3 regions of the Streptomyces sp. WAC07094 genome follow, and region 3 is predicted to be linked to each of the others. Evidence: riboswitches for the same ligand, from Rfam matches in the RefSeq annotation. Region 3 holds a riboswitch; each other region holds the start of a gene.

Region 1 (2,253 bases), 2.1 Mb from region 3:
GGCTCGACATCGCCGCCCGGTACGAGGCGGCCCAGGCCGGCGCCTTCATCGGCGGTGACCTGTACGCCGTGCAGGACACCCCGCACGGCGTACGGCTGGTCGTGGGCGACGTGCGGGGGAAGGGGATGGGCGCGGTGGCCGTGGTCGCGGTGGTGATCGGCGCCTTCCGGGAGGCCGCGGAACAGGAGTCGACGCCGGAGGCCGTCGCCCAACGGCTGGAGCGGGCCCTGTCGCGCGAGGGCACCCGGCGCGACGGCCCCGACATGGTCGAGGGGTTCACCACCGCGGTCCTCGCGGAGATCCCGCACGGCGGCGACCTGGTCCGCATCCTCAACCGCGGTCACCCCGCCCCGCTGATGCTGCTCCCGGACGGCAGTCTGCGCGTGCTCGAGGCCCGCGAGACCGCGATGCCTCTCGGCCTCGGCGCCCTCGAGGCCCGGCCCGACCGCGCGGAGGAGTGGGACTTCCCGCCAGGGGCCACACTGCTGCTCTACACGGACGGCGTCTCCGAGGCGCGTGATCGGCACGGGGAGTTCTACGACCTCGCCGCGGGCCTCACCGGCCGGGTCTTCGCCGGCCCGGGCGCACTGCTGGCCGCGCTCACCGAAGCGGTCGCCCGCCACACCGGCGGCCGCGCCACGGACGACATGGCCCTGCTGGCGGTGCGCAGACCCGAGCGTCCATGACCGCGGTCACCAAGGGTGAGTGACCGACCCCCCTCCGCATAACAACTGACTTACCGTCAATACGTCTGAGGTTTAAGAGGCGCGGTCAACTCGCCCCTTTTCCGCCGATCATGGCGGGAAAGTCCAGGCCAGAAGCGTTAATGATCTGTCCGAACAGCTTGGAATCAAGGCCCCGGGTCTATTAACGTTCGATAACGCAGCGCGGTCGTCCCAGCCGTCACAAGAGGCGGCTCCGTGCGCGTGTGCCGAATCCCGCAAGGGAGCCGGGGAACCACCACCTTGGGGTGAATCGGGCGGAGACCGCCGTGGAAGCACGGTCGGTATACGCGCGTAGGAGACCTTCCTCTCCGAACCCGTCAGCTAACCCGGTAGGCGAGACGGAAGGAAAGGAGTGCGCCCACGTGGCGTCCAACCGGCCTGCCCAGAGCACCTCGTTCGCTCCGAACGACACTCAGACGTTCGGCTTCGCATCTGGCAACGACGAGGGCCCCTGGGAGGAGTGGAACCCCACCGAGGAGTCCCTCCGCCCTGTCCGCGGCCGGCACCGCGTCGCCAAGCAGCGCGGGGGCGGACTCGCGCGCAGCTCCACGGTGTTGGGCGTCGGCGTGATGGCCGCCGTAGGTGCGGGCGGCATGGCCACCGCGCAGAGCGGCAAGCCTCCGGTCTCCATATCCATGCCCGACCTCTCCTCGGTCACCCACTCGGCCAAGGAGTTCATCGGCGCGGACACCAGCAGTGCCCCGAAGGGCTCCGCCACCGCGCTCAGCGGCGCCGGCCTGACCACCGAGGAGGCCGCCGCCGGCTCCTCGGACGCGGGGGAGGCGCTGCGCGCCCGGATCATGCAGCAGGCCGAGTCCCAGCAGGACCGGATCGCCGCCGCGGCCGCGCAGGCGGCGGAGGACGCCGCCGCGAAGAAGGCCGCCGCGGCCGCCGTCAAGGCGCAGGACGACGCCAAGGCCAAGGCCGCCGCCGCGAAGAAGAAGGCAGAGGAAGAGGCCAAGAAGAAGGCCGAGGCGGAGCGGCTCGCCGCACTCGCCAAGCAGTACGCGCTGCCGACCTCCTCCTACACCCTGACCTCCCGCTTCGGTGACGCCGGTGCCATGTGGTCCTCCGGCTACCACACCGGGCTCGACTTCGCCGCGCCCACGGGCACGCTCATCAAGGCGATACACAGCGCCACCGTCACGGAGGCCGGCTGGGCCGGCTCGTACGGCTACCGCACGATCCTGACCCTCGACGACGGCACGGAACTCTGGTTCTGCCACCAGTCGTCCATCAGCGTGACCGTGGGGCAGAAGGTTGCCACCGGCGACGTCATCGGCCGTGTGGGTGCCACCGGCAACGTGACCGGGCCGCACCTGCACCTGGAGGTGCACCCGGGCGGCGGTGACGCGATCGACCCGATGGCGTGGCTGCAGAGCAGGGGCCTCACGCCCTGACCGCGGACCTCTCCCGGCCCCGGTGGCCCTGACGGCATCCCCCCGACGTCAGGGCCACCGGCCGTGGTGCGCCGAGGGCGGAATGGGTGGATCCGATGGTTTGCAAGATCTTTGCGGCTGTCACGGAA
Region 2 (2,253 bases), 4.8 Mb from region 3:
GGAGTGCTCTGACCGCTCTGGGCCTGCTGCTCGTTCTGGAGCCGTTGCTGATCTGACGACGGCCCGCTGGACCAGCCGGGGCAGGATCCGCCACAGCCCGGCGCAGACCGCGAAGGTGCCCGCGGCGGCCGCGACACCGGCGGCGCGGCCGAGGGACACATCCACCACCAGCAGCACCGACCCGGTGAACGCGAGCGTGAGGACCACCAGTCCCGCTGCGGCCAGACGGGACGAGATCCGCACGATGGCCTGCTTGGCGTGCTGCTGGAACAGCGTGCGGTGCAGCGCGGCGGGTGCCATGAACAGCGCCGCGGCCAGCATGGAGAGCAGGAGGGTGCAGACGTATGTGGTGCGCTGGGCGGTGTCGAGGGACGGGAAGCGCTGGGTGAAGGCCAGGGTGAGCAGGAAGGCGAAGAGGATCTGCACGCCCGTCTGGATGACGCGCAGTTCCTGCAGCAGCTCGGCGAAGTTCCGATCGGCGCGCTCCAGCGGCGTCTCGTTCCGTTCGTCGTGAGGGGATCGGTCGGCCATGGTCAACGAGTAACCGCTCCGGACCGCCTCACGCGCGGGTGGGGTGGCGGCGTGTCGCGCCGCCACCCCACCGGACGGGTCAGCCGACCCGGCCGTACCAGACGCGCTTCGTCCAGAGCTTCTGGAGCCTCACGACGTCACCGGTCTTCGGTGAATGCCAGATCCTTCCCTTCCCGGCGTAGATGCCGACGTGGTAGACGTTCCGACCCGAGTGGAAGAACACCAGGTCTCCGGCCCTGCGCCGGGAGGCGGAGATGTGGTGCGTCCTGTTGTACTGTGCCGCGGCCGTGCGGGGCAGCTTCTTGCCCGCCTTCTTGAACGCGTACAGCGTGAGCCCCGAGCAGTCGAAGCGACGTGGCCCGGTGGCGCCGTACTGGTACGGGGCGCCCCTCTTCGCCGCCGCGACCTGGAGAGCCTTCGTCGCCAGGGAAGCGGCGGCCGCGTCGGCGCTGAGACCGGGGACGGTGATGCTGCCGCCGACGGCGGCGAGGGTGAGGGCCGAGGCGGTGCCGGCCCGGGTCAACAGCGACGGGACACGATTGAGCGCAGTCATGCGCAACCCTTCGTCAGCCGCCTGTGAAGGATGACCTGTCGGATTCGGGCTGGCGAAGTAGCCCGGCCGCTCACGCGGCTTCACCCCAAGGACCGTCCGGATCTCTCTCGGACGGCCCGCCTTGCCGGGTCCTCCACTCCTGCCGATCCACTCCTGTCGACCGGTCGTCCGGGCGGCGGCAGGACTCGGCGTCCGCCCGGACCGCCCCGCCGCGGGTGGCGGGGGCTTGTCGTCAGGAAGGGATCTTCACGTACAGGCGTCGGAAAATCACAACGAAATCGGGGGTTTGTGGGTTTACTCACCACTCACTCGTTCGGCTGGACAGCCGCGTGACCGGGGGCCGTTGGGGGGATGCGTGAGGCCCCGACCTGCACCGGAGCGTCTCATGCCGCCCTGAGGCCACGCGCGTTGTCCATCTTCACGGGCTCTCCGAAGGAGGCGCTCCTACTCCAACCAGGGGTACACCATTTGGTTCGTTTGAACCGCGCGTGGACGGTCGGTGTCCCCCAGAGCACCGCGCGGCGGCCCCCATCGCCGCAACTCACCCTTGACCGCGCGACGGTCACGCTCCGTCAGTCCGCGCCGGGCGGCACCGCGATGCGGGCGGCGCGGCGTTCACCGTCCAGAACCCGCAGCGCCCGGGTGAGAGTGGGGCCGTGCAACTCGTTCTCCCCTCTCTGGTGCATGAGTGCGAGTGCCTCCCGCAGTGCCGACGCCTTGCTCACCAGGGCCTGGGCGGCCCGCAGTCCGCGGTAGGTGTCACCGGAGTGCACCGGGTTGATGCGGCCGAGGAGATCGACCACATCGAGGTAACGGTCGATCAACTCGGCCTCGGCACGGGTGAGTGCGGGCAACGGGGGAAGTTCGGGGGGCAGCATCGGCCGCTCACCTCGCGCCGGGCGCGGTGCGGGACGCCTTGCGGCTCGCGATGATGCCGTCGATCAGTCCGTACTCCACGGCCGCCGGCGCGTCGAAGATCTTGTCCCGCTCGATGTCCGCCGCGATGCGCTCGGGGCTTCGGCCGGTGTGCCGTACGAGCATGTCCTCCAGTTGATTGCGGGTACGCGTCAACTCTGCGGCCTGGATGGCCAGATCGGTGGCCTGCCCCTGGACAGGCTCGGGCAGGGACGGCTGGTGGATCAGGATCCGCGCGCCCGGCAGTGCGAACC
Region 3 (2,253 bases):
CACACGCGCCCGCGTGCCTGCGGGTGACGACGAAGCCCTCGGCCTCCAGCGTCCGCAGCGCCTCCCGCACGGGGACGCGGGAGACTCCGTACCGGCGCGCGAGAAGCTCCTCGGTGAGCCGGCTGCCGCGCTCGTGGACACCGGAGACGATGTCGTCACGGATCGCCGTGCATACCGAGTGCGCCGGAATACGCATGTCCGACCTCCGCCTTAATCACCGCGAAACGTCGTCGACTGACGTGTGTTCACCCGACTCTATTGCAGCGCTTCGCAATTTCCGACGGCGGGCCGGAATCCATGGATATTTTTTGGACAGACAGTCGTTCGAAACGAGGACGGCCCCGGCTCGGGAGCCGGGGCCGTCCTCGTTTCATGTGCGCCTCCAGGAAGCGGATCGCCGGACCCCGAAGGCGGATCGTCAGACGTTCACACCGTGAGCGCGCAGATACGCGACGGGGTCCATGTCCGAGCCGTACTCCGGGGACGTACGGGCCTCGAAGTGGAGGTGCGGCCCGGTGACGTTGCCGGTGGCCCCGGAGAGGGCTATCTGCTGGCCGGGAGTGACCCGCTGGCCCGCGGAGACCCCGATGGACGACAGATGGCCGTACTGCGTGTAGGTGCCGTCGTTCATCCTGATGACGATCTGGTTGCCGTACGCACCGCCCCAGCCCGTCTCGACGACCGTGCCGGAGCCGACCGCGTGCACGGGCGTGCCGCCGGCGGCGTGGAAGTCGATGCCGGTGTGCGAACCGGAGGACCACAGGGAGCCGCCTGTCCTGTACCCGGTGGAGACGTAGGAGTGGAAGACCGGCGCCACGAAGGCGTTCAGGCGCCGGCGCTCGGCCTCACGGGCGGCGCGTACCTTGGCCGCGCGCTCCTGTGCCGCCTTCTCCGCGGCACGCTTGCGGGCGGCCTCCTCGGCCTTCTTCAGCTCGGCCGCCTGCTTCTGCGCGGCGGCCTGGGCGTCGATCTTCGCGGCGACCTCGTCGCCCATGCTGACGGCCCGGATCAGTCCGGTCTGCTCGACAGGGGTGCCGGCGGCGAACGCCGGAGCTGCCAGGGCACCGATGACGCCGGTGGTGGTGAGCGCGGCGACGCCCACGGCGTTCGTGGTCGTGCGCTTCACGCGGCTCGGACGGCGGTGCTTCCCGGTGGCGCAGGTGAACGCCATGTGTGTGGCTGGTCCTTTCCTTCCCTCTCGCCTACCGGGTTAGCTGACGGGTTCGGAGCAGGAAGGTCTCCTACGGGCTGCGCGCCCGATTCACCCCAGGGATCGGGCCCGCTCCGGCCACAAGGACGGCGGCAGCGGGCCCCTCCGGCCACGAAGGCGGCACAGGAGGGTGGGTCCCCGGCTCCCCTGGCTCGCGCCGTACGGGGACTCGGCGATGGCTGTCCGGTGCCGCGGATGCGGCGCAGTGCCTGACGGACAGCCCGGATGACGCTAAGAGGGCCCTGTTTCGATCGGCAAACCGATCAGAGGGTTTGTAGCGCATCCCACAGGGCAGAGCGGCCGTCTCTGTGGCAATACGGACAAAGCCCAAGAGGCGGGGCCCCGGTGACCGAAATCACCGGGGCCCGCACCGAAGCCGCGCCCGACGTGCGAGGCGACTTCAACGGCTTCCCGCGCGCACGGATTTTGCTCCTGCGGGCGCGGGGCGTCCGCCTACTCGGCCGCCACCACGCTCACTTCGCCGATTCCGAGCGCCTTGACGGGTTCCTCGATCTGCGCGGCGTCGCCCACCAGCACGGTCACCAGCCGGTTCACCGGGAACGCGTTCACGACGGCTGCCGTGGCCTCCACCGTGCCCGTCGCGGCAAGCGCCTGATACAGCGTCGCCTGGTAGTCGTCCGGAAGGTGCTGCTCCACCTGGTCGGCGAGCGAGCTCGCGACCGCGGCCGCGGTCTCGAACTTGAGCGGTGCCACTCCCACGAGGTTCTGCACCGCGACATCGCGCTCCGCGTCGGTCAGACCCTCGGCCGCGAGCGTGCGGAGCACCTTCCAGAGGTCGTCCAGCGCCGGTCCCGTGTTCGGAGTGTCGACGGAGCCGCTGATGGCGAGCATCGCCGCACCCGTGCCGTCCGGCGCGGACCGCAGCACCTGGCCGAACGCGCGCACTCCGTAGGTGTAGCCCTTCTCCTCGCGCAGGACCCGGTCCAGGCGGGAGGTGAGGGTGCCGCCCAGGCAGTACGTGCCGAGCACCTGAGCGGGCCACACACGATCGTGGCGGTCGGCACCGATGCGGCCGATCAGCA

The links. Region 3 has a riboswitch for cyclic di-AMP ahead of RCR19_RS10000 (M23 family metallopeptidase). Riboswitches for the same ligand answer to the same signal wherever they lie in the genome.
Region 1: another riboswitch for cyclic di-AMP. It lies ahead of RCR19_RS19535 (M23 family metallopeptidase); the one in region 3 lies ahead of RCR19_RS10000 (M23 family metallopeptidase).
Region 2: another riboswitch for cyclic di-AMP. It lies ahead of RCR19_RS31765 (C40 family peptidase); the one in region 3 lies ahead of RCR19_RS10000 (M23 family metallopeptidase).

Annotation. Positions count from the first base shown of each region.
Region 1 covers NZ_JAVMJZ010000001.1:4,427,752-4,430,004, forward strand. Annotated here, with positions in the region: gene RCR19_RS19530 (PP2C family protein-serine/threonine phosphatase) at 1-686, shown strand, start outside; cyclic di-AMP (ydaO/yuaA leader) riboswitch at 920-1,076, shown strand; gene RCR19_RS19535 (M23 family metallopeptidase) at 1,088-2,125, shown strand.
Region 2 covers NZ_JAVMJZ010000001.1:7,131,565-7,133,817, forward strand. Annotated here, with positions in the region: gene RCR19_RS31755 (LysE family translocator) at 1-56, shown strand, start outside; gene RCR19_RS31760 (DUF6328 family protein) at 1-531, opposite strand, end outside; gene RCR19_RS31765 (C40 family peptidase) at 611-1,084, opposite strand; cyclic di-AMP (ydaO/yuaA leader) riboswitch at 1,088-1,285, opposite strand; gene RCR19_RS31770 (hypothetical protein) at 1,657-1,962, opposite strand; gene RCR19_RS31775 (ATP-dependent Clp protease proteolytic subunit) at 1,970-2,253, opposite strand, start outside.
Region 3 covers NZ_JAVMJZ010000001.1:2,286,047-2,288,299, forward strand. Annotated here, with positions in the region: gene RCR19_RS09995 (GntR family transcriptional regulator) at 1-196, opposite strand, end outside; gene RCR19_RS10000 (M23 family metallopeptidase) at 419-1,171, opposite strand; cyclic di-AMP (ydaO/yuaA leader) riboswitch at 1,185-1,395, opposite strand; gene RCR19_RS10005 (pitrilysin family protein) at 1,664-2,253, opposite strand, start outside.